Regions from separate parts of the Bacillus sp. L381 genome, predicted to be linked through region 2. Evidence: riboswitches for the same ligand, from Rfam matches in the RefSeq annotation. Region 2 holds a riboswitch; the other holds the start of a gene.
The links. A riboswitch is a leader RNA that binds a small molecule or an ion and turns the genes downstream of it on or off. The one in region 2 is predicted to bind thiamine pyrophosphate.
Positions count from the first base shown of each region.

Region 1: another riboswitch for thiamine pyrophosphate. It lies ahead of thiC (phosphomethylpyrimidine synthase ThiC); the one in region 2 lies ahead of thiT (energy-coupled thiamine transporter ThiT).

Region 1 is NZ_CP127224.1:867,921-875,945, forward strand. It holds tRNA gene QRX25_RS04295 (tRNA-Leu) at 1-12, shown strand, start outside; gene QRX25_RS04300 (Na+/H+ antiporter NhaC family protein) at 159-1,736, shown strand; gene QRX25_RS04305 (Type 1 glutamine amidotransferase-like domain-containing protein) at 1,817-2,515, shown strand; TPP riboswitch at 2,565-2,675, shown strand; gene thiC (phosphomethylpyrimidine synthase ThiC) at 2,796-4,568, shown strand; gene QRX25_RS04315 (FAD-binding oxidoreductase) at 4,610-5,965, opposite strand; gene QRX25_RS04320 (FbpB family small basic protein) at 6,220-6,405, shown strand; gene QRX25_RS04325 (ABC transporter substrate-binding protein) at 6,402-8,025, shown strand, end outside.
Region 2 is NZ_CP127224.1:2,822,862-2,830,886, reverse strand. It holds gene betB (betaine-aldehyde dehydrogenase) at 1-26, shown strand, start outside; gene gbsB (choline dehydrogenase) at 44-1,252, shown strand; gene QRX25_RS14495 (MOSC domain-containing protein) at 1,323-1,904, shown strand; gene QRX25_RS14490 (DinB family protein) at 1,906-2,394, opposite strand; gene QRX25_RS14485 (NfeD family membrane protein) at 2,541-3,071, shown strand; gene floT (flotillin lipid rafts scaffold protein FloT) at 3,091-4,620, shown strand; gene thiT (energy-coupled thiamine transporter ThiT) at 4,652-5,233, opposite strand; TPP riboswitch at 5,332-5,432, opposite strand; rRNA gene QRX25_RS14470 (16S ribosomal RNA) at 5,798-7,347, shown strand; rRNA gene QRX25_RS14465 (23S ribosomal RNA) at 7,522-8,025, shown strand, end outside.

The sequences.
Region 1 (8,025 bases), 1.9 Mb from region 2:
CGGCCACCGGTATACAAAGGCTTCTACATTATGTAGAAGCCTTTTTTGTTGTATAAAAACATCATCCAGGGCTTATGAAAACATGATACACCTGGGATTGTATAAATCCGTATTTTTCAAAGATACTAACAAAAAGTTCTTTGAAAGAGGTGTTTTTTATGGAAGGTACTTGGGCTTGCCTTATCCCATTTATTCTGGTCATTCCCATTTCAATCATTACAAAGCAAGTGCAGTCCGGTCTGTTTGTCGGTTTGCTGGTCGGAAGTTATCTTTTACATCCGAGCTTGCTTGGCGGGATTGAGCATATGGTTCATTATTTGATCAGCAACATTGTCGTAATCAATAATATTAGAATCATTGTTTTTCTATATTCATTTGCCGGCCTTGTGGGGATTATAAAGTTAACCGGCGGGATAAAAGGGTTCGTCCATTTGATCAGTAAAAAGGTTAAAACCAAAAAAGGCGCGATGCTGCTTGCATGGCTGTCGACATTAGGCACATTCAGCGAACCGGACTTTCGCATCGTTACAATTGCGCCGATTATGAAAGCTATAAGCAAGCGTCTGGACCTGTCGAAACAGAAAATTGCGTATGCTATTGAGTTTACAGCAAACCCGGTCATTGCCTTGATTCCGGTAGCAACGGCATTTGTCGGCTACATGGTTTCCATTATCGGACAGGCCCTCAAAACGTCAGGGATAGATCAGCCGGCTTACACGGTCTATGTGAAAAGTATTCCCTTCAATTTTTTCTCCATTTTGATTATTTTAGTCGGTATTTATTACTGCTTTTTTAAGAAACAAAAAGAAGATGAAAGCTTGGAAAAAACAGAAAGGAACGGACAAATTCCTTCTCGGGAACATAATAAACATACGGAACCGATCCCGCAGAACAGCGGTGTATTGCTTTCAAAAGGCTCCGGCTCATTTAACATGGAAACAGGGACGATCCCGGATATTCACGGAGGACACACGGGGATGTTCGAAAAGGGCGGGGATGTACATGCTGACCAGCAGGAGGAGTTAGATTCGGCGCACCGTGCTTATATTAAGGAAACACCGATTCGGCCGTGGAATTTAATCATTCCAATCGGGCTGTTTTTACTGTTAACACTGTTTCTCAGCTGGTGGGACGGCCATTCAAAAGCACAAGGGTTTTTGAATGCTTTTATCAAAAGCGATATGCTTGGCGTCATGTTAACCGCATTATTGGCAGCGGTTATTGCAGCATTTGCTCTTTTTATGTTTCAGCGTTTTCACGCAAGCGAGCTTGTGACGCATTTTATTAAGGGCGGAAACGAATTGGTAAACGTTATTATTATGTTATCGCTGATTTGGGCCGTAACAGCAGTATCTGAGGATCTGGGGTTTTCGAAATATGTTACTTCTCATTTAACGTCATGGATCCCCCATATGTTTATTGCGCCATCTCTTTTTATACTTGGAGCGGTTATATCCTATTTTATCGGATCATCTTGGGGGACTTGGGGGCTTTTAATGCCGCTCGGCGTGACGCTGGCGGTTCAGTCGCATACCAGCTTATTATTAGCGATTGGGGCCGTTTTTGCCAGCGGAACATTTGGAGCGTTTGCTTCCCCTCTCAGTGATAATACGGTGACAACCTGTACGGTTTTGGGGATCGATGTTGTGAAGTATGCCCGTTCGAAGCTTGTTCCGGCGCTTATCGCTGCAGGGATCTCCGTTGTTTTATACGGTGTCTTTTCATTTTTCAGATAACAAAGAAATAATTTGAAGGCGGCATCCGGAATGGGATAACGCTTTTTTAAGTTATACTTGAGAAAAAAGAGGTGATGGCGATGAAGCAGATTATTGCATTGGGCGGCGGGGGGTTTTCCATGGAGCCGGATCATCTTGTGCTGGATCAATATATTTTGGAGCAGTCGGTGAGACCAGAGCCGAGAGTTTGTTTTTTGCCGACGGCAAGCGGAGATTCGGAGAATTATATCGCCAGGTTTTATCAGGCCTTTCATAAGCTGGAGTGTGAGCCTGATCACTTGTCGCTGTTTAAACCGCCTCGTTCTGACCTCAGATCTTTTCTCATGAAGAAAGATATTATATATGTCGGCGGCGGTAATACCCGCAATATGCTTGTCTTATGGAAAGAGTGGGGGCTTGACCTTATTCTTCGTGAGGCTTGGGAAAGCGGCATCATCCTGGCGGGCCTCAGCGCCGGGGCGATTTGCTGGTTTGAAGAAGGTGTGACGGATTCAGCGGGAGATTTGAGAGAGCTGCGAGCTTTAGGGTTTTTGCCGGGCAGCTTTTGTCCGCACTATGACGGAGAAGAGGAGCGCAGACCGGCGTATCACCGTCTGATTTCAGAAAAGAAACTCCGGGAAGGCTATGCCGCTGATGACGGCGCTGCGCTGCATTATAAAGACGGTCAGCTGTTCCAAGCTGTCTCTTCCCGGGAAACGGCAAAGGGGTATCGGGTTTTTGATACCGAAGAAGGCGTTAGGGACACAGAGCTTATGACCGCTTCGTTATCTGAATTTTAATAATATGCTTTTTTTTGTATACAACTTATGTTACGATGAAACCGAAATTCATAGTTACTGGGGGTGCCCGTTTAAGCGGGCTGAGAGAGAAGCGGCGGCTTCTTAACCCTTTGGACCTGATCTGGTTCGTACCAGCGTGGGGAAGTAAAGGTTTTATTATTGTTGATGAAAACAATAATAGTTTCTTTCTGACTGCAAAACCGGGTTCTCTATTGAACCCGGTTTTTTGTGCTGGTGCTGAGCTTGATTCTGTTATTCAAATGATAAAGGAGAGATTTGTATGCAAAATCAATCAGTACAGCAAGCGAACATTTCCATTATGTCGAGTTTTTCAGGCAGTAAAAAGGTTTATGTAAAGGGTTCTTCGCCTGGCATACGAGTGCCGATGCGGGAAATCAGCCTGAGTGCGACAACGGGGGCGTTCGGTGAAGAGGAGAATCCGCCGGTCCGTGTTTATGATACGAGCGGACCGTATACAGACCCGGATGTACAGATTCATATTCATGAAGGTCTCAGGCCGGTCCGCACAGAGTGGATTACCGGGCGCGGCGATACAGAGGAATATGCTGGAAGGACTGTAAAGCCTGAGGACAACGGCTATAAAAAAGAAGATCATACTGCCGAATACCCCGGTTTACAGCGGAAGCCGCGGCGGGCCAAGGCAGGGAAAAACATAACACAATTGCATTATGCGAGAAAAGGCATCATTACGCCGGAAATGGAGTTTATCGCAATACGCGAGCATGTTTCTCCCGAATTTGTGAGGGAAGAGGTGGCGAGCGGCCGGGCGATTATTCCTTCTAACGTCAACCATCCGGAAAGCGAGCCGATGATTATCGGCCGGAATTTTCATGTGAAAATCAATGCAAATATCGGCAACTCGGCTGTTACGTCTTCTATCGAAGAAGAAGTCGAAAAAATGACGTGGGCGATTCGCTGGGGCGCTGATACGATGATGGACTTATCGACGGGAAAAGACATTCATACGACACGTGAATGGATCATCCGCAATTCCCCCGTGCCTGTGGGGACGGTGCCGATTTATCAGGCGCTTGAAAAAGTAAATGGCGCTGCCGAGGATTTAACGTGGGAAATTTATCGTGACACACTGATTGAGCAGGCGGAGCAGGGCGTGGATTATTTCACCATCCATGCCGGCGTATTGCTTCGTTACGTCCCGTTAACGGCCAAACGCACGACGGGGATCGTCTCCCGCGGCGGGGCAATTATGGCGCAATGGTGCCTTGCTCATCATCAGGAAAGCTTTCTGTACACGCATTTTGAAGAAATCTGCGAAATCATGAAGACATATGATATTGCTTTTTCTCTTGGTGACGGGCTGCGTCCTGGTTCGATTGCAGATGCCAATGATGAAGCGCAATTTGCTGAATTGGAGACTCTCGGAGAATTGACGGAAATCGCATGGAAGCATGATGTGCAAGTGATGATTGAAGGACCGGGCCATGTGCCGATGCATAAAATTAAGGAAAACATGGACAAGCAGATGGAAATTTGTAAAGAGGCGCCTTTTTACACGCTCGGGCCATTAACGACAGATATCGCTCCGGGTTATGACCATATAACTTCGGCGATCGGCGCGGCGATGATCGGCTGGTACGGCACGGCGATGCTTTGTTATGTCACCCCGAAGGAGCATTTGGGCCTGCCGAATCGTGATGATGTAAGAGAAGGCGTCATTACGTACAAAATCGCGGCGCATGCCGCAGACCTTGCCAAAGGGCATCCGGGTGCTCAGATCCGTGATGACGCTCTGTCTAAGGCGCGGTTTGAATTCCGGTGGCGCGATCAATTTCATTTGTCGCTTGATCCTGAAAGAGCAATGGAATATCATGATGAAACGCTGCCGGCTGAAGGCGCAAAAACGGCTCACTTCTGTTCGATGTGCGGTCCGAAGTTTTGCAGCATGAGAATTTCTCAGGATATTCGCGATTATGCGAAAGAAAACGGTCTGACTGAAGACGAGGCCGTCAATGAAGGATTGAAGGAAAAAGCAAAAGAGTTTGCAGAGAAAGGAAGCCGTTTATATCAATAAAAAGAAAAGATGAGGATGGAGTGTGTCCATCTTCATCTTTTTTAGAAAAACGATAACCTTCGAAGCGGCGGGATGCTCTGCTCAAAGCGGAATACGTTTTCCGGGTCATACTTCGTTTTGACTTGACGGAGGCGGTCAACATTTTCTCCGTAATATGTCCGCAGCCAGTTTCTGATGTCTATATCAGGCCAATTCACGTAATCCCCCATCGTTTCTCTTGAAAGAGATGTTCTCAGCCCTTCGATCCAGCGGACGTTTTGTCTTTCCTCTTCAGGAGACGTCCAGCTTGTTAAATATTCCTGGGCAATGATTGCGTTTCGATAATAGAATGCCGTTTGATCCGAAGCGATTCGTCCGGCTGCCCCGCCGAGAGATTGCTGCCAGACACTGGCGTTTTTATTCGGAGCGTGCTGCAAGTAGCGCTTTAAAGTGGAAATTGCGCGTGTTGACAAAGGTTTTTCAATAAAGGATCCTGACCGCTTTATCTTTTGCGGCTCATTGCCTCCCCGTCTGTTAAAAAAGGCTGCCGCTCTAATAAACGGAACTGTCTTGACCATGCCGCTTCTCGGGTTTCCCGCTTTCATTAACGGAGCCAGCAGTTCTTTCAGCTCATCTTTTGTCCCGATAAATTGGCCGAGCGCTTCTATGCGGTTGACTTCCTTAGGCCAAAACTGAATTGATGAAGTAAGCCGGTTATCTGTAAATGGAGCCCACTGCTGCCACGTATGAAATACTTCGTCGAAATCATCCCAGTCCCAAGTGACAGAAAAAACAGTCACGTACGAAATCGGCACGGCTTTAAATATCATGGATGTGACAATGCCGAAGTTGCCGCCGCCTCCGCCCTGAGACGCCCAAAATAAATCAGAGTGCTTTGCGCGGTTGACTGTGATCAATTCGGCACCCGCTTTTTCGTCTGCTATGATCATCTCGAGCTGAAGGAGACGATCGCAAGTAAGGCCGGCAGACCTTGTTAAATATCCGATTCCTCCCCCAAGCGTCAGCCCCGTGATTCCCACATTTGCGATGGTTCCCGCAGGAAGGGTCAAGCCGTACCGCCAGAGTGTCCGGTACACATCTCCCAATTCGGCACCCGCTTCAATCGAGACCAGCCGCTTATCCTTATTCACTCTTATTTTCTTCATTTCACTGAGGTCAATGACAAGCCCGTTATTTAACAGGGAAAAATTCTCGTAGCTGTGTCTTCCGCCTCTGATGCGGAAAGGTACGTTATTCTCACGCGCCCATTTCAGCGCATTGACGGCATCAAGTTTGTTTTGGCAAAACACAATGATGTCTGGATATCGTTGCAGGTTTAAGTTGATATTGGTTCTTGCTTCATTATAGTCCGGGTCATCCCTTCTGACGATGCGCCCGGTCAATGTTGTCTTTTCCACACTCTCACTCTCTTTCACTCGTGTTCTGCTATTTTTTCTAACATATGCGGAAAAATAAGAGAGTGTATGAGGAAAACCCCCGGGAGGATACGTTATTTGAAATTATAGTTGACAGGTAGGGATTGTATGAATTAACATAATCATTACATATTTCCAAACGATGGCTGATCGGATCACCGAAGGCCCTTATCTTGTAAACAGATAAGGGCCTTTTTTGCGTAAAAGCCATTGAATGAAAAGCGGAGGGATGAAAAGTGGCGTTACAAAAGGCGACACAAGTGCGCAAAAAGAGTAAAAAGCGAAAAAAGTACAGAAAACACACATTGAATTTCGAACTGCTTGTAGAGAAAAACAAACGGGAGATTATGAGGAATCAAGAACAGATGGAGCAGATTTATATAAAGATAGATGAAAAGCATGCGGGGGTCCGATCAAAATGAAGAGGAACACATTGAAGATAAAAACAACGGGCATCTTACTCGCGTCGTCTGTAGCCTTCATGTTATCAGGGTGCGCGTTAGGGGGTGCAGGAGAAGAAGCATCTTCTGCAACGGATAAAAAGGAAGAAACACGTATCGCCCATGTCAAAACAAAAGAATTCAAAGCTTCTCATCCGGAGGCGCTTCCCGCAAAATCGAAAGCCAGAACCGACACTTTTGTTGCAGGGATATCCGCGCCGGGCGGGGTATTTCTGCCATACTTTTATGAAAACGGCTGGGACGGAAATGCGACAGATCCTATTTTTGAACCGTTAGTCAAACTGGATAAAAAGGGAAAGCCCGCACCGGCTCTTGCGGAAAGCTGGAAGATTTCCAAAGATCAGCTTACCTACACGTTCCGTCTAAGAAAAAATCTCGTTTTCAGCGACGGTTCGCCGCTGACCGCAAAGGATGTCGCATTCACTTTAACACTGCTGCATGATCCCGCATACGCGGGCTATGAAGATATCACCACGGCTTATATTAAAGGCGGTAAGGCTTATAAAGAAGGAAAAGCAAAGACGATAGAGGGCATTCATGTCCTTGATGACAGAACCATTAAAATCACGACCGAGAAAGTCAGTGCGAAGTCGCTGCTTCTTTTGGGAGGGCAGGTGCTGTCAGAAGCCTACTACGGAAAGAATTATCAATTCGGCAAACTGGATTATTTAAAAGAGCTTTATGCCAAACCGCTCGGAGCGGGACCTTATCAATTTACAGAATACCTCCCGGGACAGGAAATACGCTATCAGGCTAATGAACACTATTATTCCGGAAAACCGAAAACAAAAAAGCTGATTTATAAAATTATCGATCCGTCAACTTCCCTTCAGCTGTTTGAAACGGGTGACCTTGATTACGCTTCTTTTTCACCTGATGATGATACGGTTGAGCATTTAAAAAGCCTCGGTTTTGCGAATATCAGCGTATCTGTCGTGAATGATTACGGGCTTGTGTACGTTAATCATAAGCGTCCGCCTTTACAAGACAAGAAAGTGTCCCAAGCGCTTATTTACGGGCTTGACCGTCAAAAAATCGTCGATGTCCGCTTTAAACGCTACGGAGATGTCGCAAATGTGCCGGTGTCTCCGGTTTCGTGGGCTTATGACGATAAAGGCGTCAATCCGTACACGTTCAACCCGGAAAAAGCCAAGAAGCTTCTCGATGAAGCAGGCTGGAAAACGGGCAAAGACGGCGTGCGTGAAAAAAACGGAAAAAAGCTTGAAATCAGCTATTACACTTCTAAAGCGGATGATGATTTCATCCCGATCGCGAAAGAAAATTATGCGGACATCGGAATCTCATTAAAACCGGAAGTGATGGATTTTAATACAGAGGTAGCGAAAATTAATGATAAACAGTATGATCTTGCCGCCGTTTCCACATCGCAGATTCTTGATCCGAATGACACGGTGGAAAAGCTGGCATCCGGCCATCCCAATAATGTGACGGGATATTCTAATCCGAAAGCGGACCGGCTGATAGAGGAAGGGGCCGGCACGCTTGATATCAGCAAAAGAAAAGAGATTTATCACCAGCTGTATCGGGAGCTCGGGGAGAATCCGCCTTACATCCTGATCC
Region 2 (8,025 bases):
CAGCGGTTAACTGGTTTAAAGCATAATAAGGAGGAGATACAATATGACATTAAATATGAAAGTAGAAAGCATGCATAAATTCCATACATTTGAAATCCCGACAGTTATTAAACACGGAATCGGCGCAATTCAGCACGCGGGAAGAGAAGTCAGAGCGCTTGGCGTCACAAAAGCGCTGCTCGTAACAGACCCCGGAATTTATAACGCGGGAGTGGCAAATCCGGTCATTGAATCCTTGCAGGAAGCGGGCATTGAAGTCGTCCTGTTTAACAAAGTGGAGCCGAATCCGCCTGTACGACTTGTGAACGAAGGATCTGAACTGTATAAAAAAGAAAACTGCAACGGTCTTGTGGCTGTCGGCGGCGGAAGCTCGATGGATACGGCGAAAGCGATCGGAGTAGAAGCGACACACGAAGGAAGCGTGCTTGATTATGAAGCCGCGGAAGGCAAAAAACCGCTGGAAAACCGTATTCCTCCGCTGACAACGATCCCGACGACTGCAGGAACAGGTTCAGAGGTTACGCAATGGGCGGTCATTACAGACGAGGAAAGAGAATTTAAATTCAATACGGGCGGACCGCTTATCGCCGCGCATTTAACGGTCATAGATCCTGAGCTTCACACATCTATGCCTCCGCATGTGACGGCCATGACAGGTATTGATGCCCTCGCGCATGCCATCGAGTGCTATACGATGAAATTCGCGCAGCCGATCACTGATGCCGTGGCTTTAATGGCCATTGAATATGCGGCGCATTATATTAAGCGCGCGTTTGCGGACGGAGAGGATTTGGAGGCGAGATACGGCATGGCGCAGGCGGCGATGCTTGCCGGACTTTCATACGGCAGTGAATCAGCAGGCGCGGCGCATGCGATGAGCCAGACGCTCGGCGGCATCATCCCTGTCGCTCACGGGCAATGCGTCGCAGCTATGATGGGGCCGGTAATGGAATACAACTGGAAAGGATATCCGGATAAATTCGCCCGCATCGCCCAAGCATTCGGAATCGATACAAGCAAAATGACTACCGAAGAAGCGGCCAAAGCGTCCGTTAATTGGATGTACGACCTTGTAAAAGATTTAGAGGTGCCGAGTTTAGAAGAACAAGGCGTATCTCCGGATATGATTGAGCGCTTATCAAAAGAAGCGATGAAAGATCCGCAAACATTCGGAAATCCAAGAGATTTGAATGAGAAAGCATACAACTGGATTTACAAACGCTGCTTTGACTTAACACCGAAAACAGTATAATAAATGAACCCCGCTCCTTTACAGAGCGGGGTTTTTTAAGGATAATGTCAAGAAAAAGGCGGTGATGATTGTGTGGAAGCGCATAACGGCAAAGACGGAAGGCGTATATATAGCGGATACGGAACAATTTGTTACCAAAAAGATGGACAAGCTTCGGGCGGAATACGGCGGGTTTCCAGGTGACCTGCATTTCGGACTGACGAAAAAAGCCGGCGCGCGTGAGCCGATGTATAAAAGAGGAACGGAAATTTTTAACCGGAGACAAATTTCAATCGTGTCCATGGAGGAATGTGATGACATTGCGGAGGCGATGGGGATTTCTCATATCTTTCCCGAATGGCTCGGCGCGAATATCGCAATCAGCGGTTTTTCTGCACTAACGTCGCTTAAAGAAGGAAGCAGAATCATATTTCCAAGCGGTGCGTCTCTGTTGTGCGAGGGGGAAAATGACCCGTGCATTCAGCCGGGAGAAGTCATTCAATCCTTTTATCCGGATCAGCCAAAACTCGCTGCGGCGTTTGTAAGGCGCGCGATAGGCAGAAGAGGGATTGTCTGTATTGTTGAACGGCCGGGGGACATATGCACGGGTGATCCGGTCGACATTCATTCTTATGAACCGAAACGCGTCAAGAAAAAAATCGAGAAGGTCTGACTCAGACCTTCTCGATTTTTTGTTTGATTTCTTCTATTTGATTGATGTGACGCATTTCGTGATGACCGATAAAATCAATCCACTGGCGGATTGTCAGTTCTTGAAAAACGGGATGCGGAAGCACACGTTCAAAGTCTTCCTCGTTTAATGATGAAATAACGGCGGTCAGCTGCTGTCTTGCCGTATCTAATTCTTGTTTTGCTTCAATGACTGATATGCGTTTTTGTTCAGGTTCGAGGTGTGACGGAGCCGGCCGTTTATTTGTTCTGTCCTCGATAAACTCCATCGGTTTTTCTTCAATTTCTTTTAACGGTGCGTCTTTTGCATGCTTTGATAAAAGAGTCTGTGCTGTTTCGTCAATTTTCTTTAAATGGTCAAGCACTTCCCGGATGCTCCACTCATCAGCTGCGGGCTTTTGGTTGAATTCCTCATCAGAGAGTCCTTTCAGTTCTTCCCAGGTCTGCTGTCTGGCTTCATTAAAAATGCTCATCCTATCTCCTCCTCAGGAGTAAACATACCATATCCGCCTTGGATAATCATGTAATCAGCCTCAATTGTTAGAAAATTGAAACCATTCTCCTTTCCGCCCGTATATAAAGTAACACTCCGACATCCCGGCCGAAAGGAGGGCAGTATATGGACATATTTCATCTGCCGCTTGAAACGATCTATCTTTACACACTGATTATTGCGGGGAGCCTCACGCTTTTGATTCTGTTTTTTCAAGATGTTTTTCACGGCCTCTCGGAAGCCATTCCATTTTCATTTTTAAATCCAACGTTGATATTGTCGTTTTTGACAATCTTTTCAGCCTCAGGTTACATCGGCGAAATCGCCGCTCCGCTTTCAATTCCTGTCATTGCATTACTTTCATTTGCTCTTTCAATTCTTTTGGTCAGCCTGCTTCACTTCTTCGTCCTTGTGCCGCTTTCATCAGCGGAAGAATCACTCGTTTACCGGGAGACGGATTTAAAGGGCAGAGTCGGCAGGGTCATTACTTCCGTTCCGAAAGACGGCTATGGAGAAGTGATAATAGAAGGAATCGGAGGCGCCATTTCTAAATCTGCGGTCAGCTTTGATCAAGAACAGATCAAGTACGGAACGGCCGTATTAGTCATTGACGTAAAAGACGGAGTGCTTTTTGTGACGCCACATGAACCAATCTGATTTCTAAGGAGGAACTAATATGACTATGCCGATTATCATCGTCATCGGAATCGTATTCTTTTTACTCATCGCACTTATTGCTGTATTTATTACGAAGTACCGGACGGCGGGGCCGGACGTAGCCCTCATCGTGACCGGGAGTTATTTGGGAAGTAAGAATGTCCACATTGATGAAGGCGGAAATCGCCTGAAAATCGTCCGGGGCGGAGGAACGTTCGTGCTGCCGGTTTTCCAGCAGGCGGAACCTCTCAGCTTACTGTCAAGCAAACTGGATGTCTCTACACCAGAGGTTTATACAGAACAAGGAGTGCCGGTAATGGCAGACGGCACCGCCATTATAAAAATCGGCGGCTCCATCGGTGAAATCGCAACAGCCGCTGAACAATTTTTAGGGAAATCTAAAGAAGACCGTGAACAGGAGGCGCGGGAAGTGCTTGAAGGCCATCTGCGTTCAATCCTCGGCTCTATGACTGTTGAAGAGATTTATAAAAACAGGGAAAAGTTTTCTCAGGAAGTCCAGCGGGTCGCGTCTCAGGATCTTGCTAAAATGGGACTGATCATCGTTTCCTTTACAATTAAAGATGTCCGCGATAAAAACGGCTATCTCGAATCATTAGGTAAGCCGAGAATTGCCCAAGTCAAGCGGGATGCGGACATTGCCACGGCAGAAGCGGATAAAGAGACGAGAATCAAACGCGCGGCGGCTGATAAAGACGCAAAAAAATCAGAGCTGGAGCGGGCGACGGAGATAGCTGAAGCGGAAAAAATCAATCAGTTGAAAATGGCGGAATACAGAAGAGAGCAGGACACAGCAAAAGCCAATGCCGACCAGGCATATGACCTCGAAACTGCAAAAGCCCGCCAGCAGGTGACAGAACAGGAAATGCAAATTAAAATTATTGAGCGGCAAAAGCAAATTGAGTTGGAAGAAAAAGAAATTCTGCGCCGTGAGCGCCAATATGACTCTGAAGTGAAGAAAAAGGCCGATGCTGACCGTTATTCGGTAGAACAAGCGGCCGCAGCCGCAAAAGCGAAGCAGCTCGCAGAAGCGGATGCCGAGCAATACAGTATCGAAGCGATGGCCAAGGCGGAAGCGGAACGCGTGAGAATTGACGGTCTTGCTAAAGCGGAGGCTGAAAAGGCGAGAGGGGAAACCGAAGCGGAAGTCATCCGCCTGAAAGGTCTCGCGGAAGCGGAAGCTAAAGAAAAAATAGCCGAAGCATTCGAAAAATACGGGCAGGCCGCAATCCTTGATATGATTGTGAACATGCTGCCTGAATATGCGAAGCAAGTCTCAGCTCCTCTTTCCAACATTGATAAAATTACCGTTGTTGATACGGGAGGAAGCGGTGAAAACGGCGGAGCAAATAAAGTCACAGGCTACGCAACCAATTTGATGGCCGGTCTTCAGGAAAGCCTGAAAGCATCTTCCGGAATCGATGTAAAAGAGCTTATTGAGAATTTTTCAGGCAAAGGAAACATAAAACAAAGCATAAATGAACTTACTAAAGAACTGAGAGATTCAAAAGAAGAACACAGTCCTGAATAAAAAAACAGCAGGCGTACACCCGCCTGCTGTTTCAGTTCGCCCGCTTGGATTCAAGAAGCCGAGGAGCCGTCATGAATAATAATATAAGGACAATGGCCGAAAGGATAAAAGAAGGAATCATATAAGTCGCGTTGTAGACGAGCGAATAAATCCAGACCGGCGTGCCTTTCGGAGCATAGCTTCCGAAAAAGACAGCTCCGGAAACCGTATGTGCCGCATATCGCAGCACACTGCCGATAAAAACGCCGCCTATAACATACGCAGTTAAGGCGCCTCTTTTTTTAGCTAATGCCGATTCGCGGACACCGGAAGCAAACAAGCCGCTGAAACCGAGAACCGCAAACGCCGCGATATAATCGAGAAATAGCTGCACCGGGTGCTGTAAAAATAAATTGCCGATGGCGATTTGGACAATCCCTGTTAAAAGGCCTGTCGTAAGTCCGGCTTTCACCCCCCAGCGGAATGAAATCAAAAAAATCGGAATCATCATGATAGAGACTGAACCGCCTTGGGGCATCCGGAGAAACATACCTGACACAATGTCCAGAATGACGGCCGCTCCAGTCATTATCGCTATTTCAATTAAGCGCACAAGCTGTGCTGAATGATTCATAGTTTTCCCCCTGGTCAGACAACCGTTCAAGGATAAACAAAAAAGCAGCGCGGGGAAGGATGGGAAAAGGTCCGAGCGCTGCTTACAAAACTGCAATTCATTTGGCTTTGCCACATCCCTACGCCAGCGTTAACTAACAGGTTCAAAGGGTCAGAACAAAACGTTCACTCTCAGCTTTAATGCTCCCCTTGTGGTCATCAAGTATTTAGTTCAATCTTACTATACAAGAAAATATGCCAAACCACAAGGAGCTTATCTTTCTATAGAAGAGAAGCGGAAATAAGTATGAAAGAAAATAAATGGTGACTTTTTTTAAAAAAACTATTGTCATATTTTCAAAAGGGTGTTATATTATTAAACGTCGCTGATGAACAGCAGACAACAACAAAAAGCTTCGAAAACAACTAGAAAAAAGTTGTTGACATATAAGAAGCTGAGTGGTAAGATAATAAAGCTGCTTCAACAAGCGGTAATGATCTTTGAAAACTAAACAAGACAAAACGTACCTGTTAATTCAAAGTTTTAAATAAATCGCACAGTGATGTGCGTAGTCAGTCAAACTATCTATCGGAGAGTTTGATCCTGGCTCAGGACGAACGCTGGCGGCGTGCCTAATACATGCAAGTCGAGCGGACAGATGGGAGCTTGCTCCCTGATGTTAGCGGCGGACGGGTGAGTAACACGTGGGTAACCTGCCTGTAAGACTGGGATAACTCCGGGAAACCGGGGCTAATACCGGATGCTTGTTTGAACCGCATGGTTCAGACATAAAAGGTGGCTTCGGCTACCACTTACAGATGGACCCGCGGCGCATTAGCTAGTTGGTGAGGTAACGGCTCACCAAGGCGACGATGCGTAGCCGACCTGAGAGGGTGATCGGCCACACTGGGACTGAGACACGGCCCAGACTCCTACGGGAGGCAGCAGTAGGGAATCTTCCGCAATGGACGAAAGTCTGACGGAGCAACGCCGCGTGAGTGATGAAGGTTTTCGGATCGTAAAGCTCTGTTGTTAGGGAAGAACAAGTGCCGTTCAAATAGGGCGGCACCTTGACGGTACCTAACCAGAAAGCCACGGCTAACTACGTGCCAGCAGCCGCGGTAATACGTAGGTGGCAAGCGTTGTCCGGAATTATTGGGCGTAAAGGGCTCGCAGGCGGTTTCTTAAGTCTGATGTGAAAGCCCCCGGCTCAACCGGGGAGGGTCATTGGAAACTGGGGAACTTGAGTGCAGAAGAGGAGAGTGGAATTCCACGTGTAGCGGTGAAATGCGTAGAGATGTGGAGGAACACCAGTGGCGAAGGCGACTCTCTGGTCTGTAACTGACGCTGAGGAGCGAAAGCGTGGGGAGCGAACAGGATTAGATACCCTGGTAGTCCACGCCGTAAACGATGAGTGCTAAGTGTTAGGGGGTTTCCGCCCCTTAGTGCTGCAGCTAACGCATTAAGCACTCCGCCTGGGGAGTACGGTCGCAAGACTGAAACTCAAAGGAATTGACGGGGGCCCGCACAAGCGGTGGAGCATGTGGTTTAATTCGAAGCAACGCGAAGAACCTTACCAGGTCTTGACATCCTCTGACAATCCTAGAGATAGGACGTCCCCTTCGGGGGCAGAGTGACAGGTGGTGCATGGTTGTCGTCAGCTCGTGTCGTGAGATGTTGGGTTAAGTCCCGCAACGAGCGCAACCCTTGATCTTAGTTGCCAGCATTCAGTTGGGCACTCTAAGGTGACTGCCGGTGACAAACCGGAGGAAGGTGGGGATGACGTCAAATCATCATGCCCCTTATGACCTGGGCTACACACGTGCTACAATGGGCAGAACAAAGGGCAGCGAGACCGCGAGGTTAAGCCAATCCCACAAATCTGTTCTCAGTTCGGATCGCAGTCTGCAACTCGACTGCGTGAAGCTGGAATCGCTAGTAATCGCGGATCAGCATGCCGCGGTGAATACGTTCCCGGGCCTTGTACACACCGCCCGTCACACCACGAGAGTTTGTAACACCCGAAGTCGGTGAGGTAACCTTTTTGGAGCCAGCCGCCGAAGGTGGGACAGATGATTGGGGTGAAGTCGTAACAAGGTAGCCGTATCGGAAGGTGCGGCTGGATCACCTCCTTTCTAAGGATTTTAACGGAATATAAGACCTTGGGTCTTATAAACAGAACGTTCCCTGTCTTGTTTAGTTTTGAAGGATCATTCGATTCTTCGAGATGTTGTTCTTTGAAAACTAGATAACAGAAGTAATTCACATTCAATTGTAATGCAAGATATCACGTAGTGATTCTTTTTAACGGTTAAGTTAGAAAGGGCGCACGGTGGATGCCTTGGCACTAGGAGCCGATGAAGGACGGGACGAACACCGATATGCTTCGGGGAGCTGTAAGCAAGCTTTGATCCGGAGATTTCCGAATGGGGAAACCCACCACTCGTAATGGAGTGGTATCCATATCTGAATACATAGGATATGAGAAGGCAGACCCGGGGAACTGAAACATCTAAGTACCCGGAGGAAGAGAAAGCAAATGCGATTCCCTGAGTAGCGGCGAGCGAAACGGGATCAGCCCAAACCAAGAGGCTTGCCTCTTGGGGTTGTAGGACACTCTGTACGGAGTTACAAAGGAACGAGGTAGATGAAGAGGTCTGGAAAGGCCCGCCATAGGAGGTAACAGCCCTGTAGTCAAAACTTCGTTCTCTCCTGAGTGGATCCTGAGTACGGCGGAACACGTGAAATTCCGTCGGAATCCGGGAGGACCATCTCCCAAGGCTAAATACTCCCTAGTGACCGATAGTGAACCA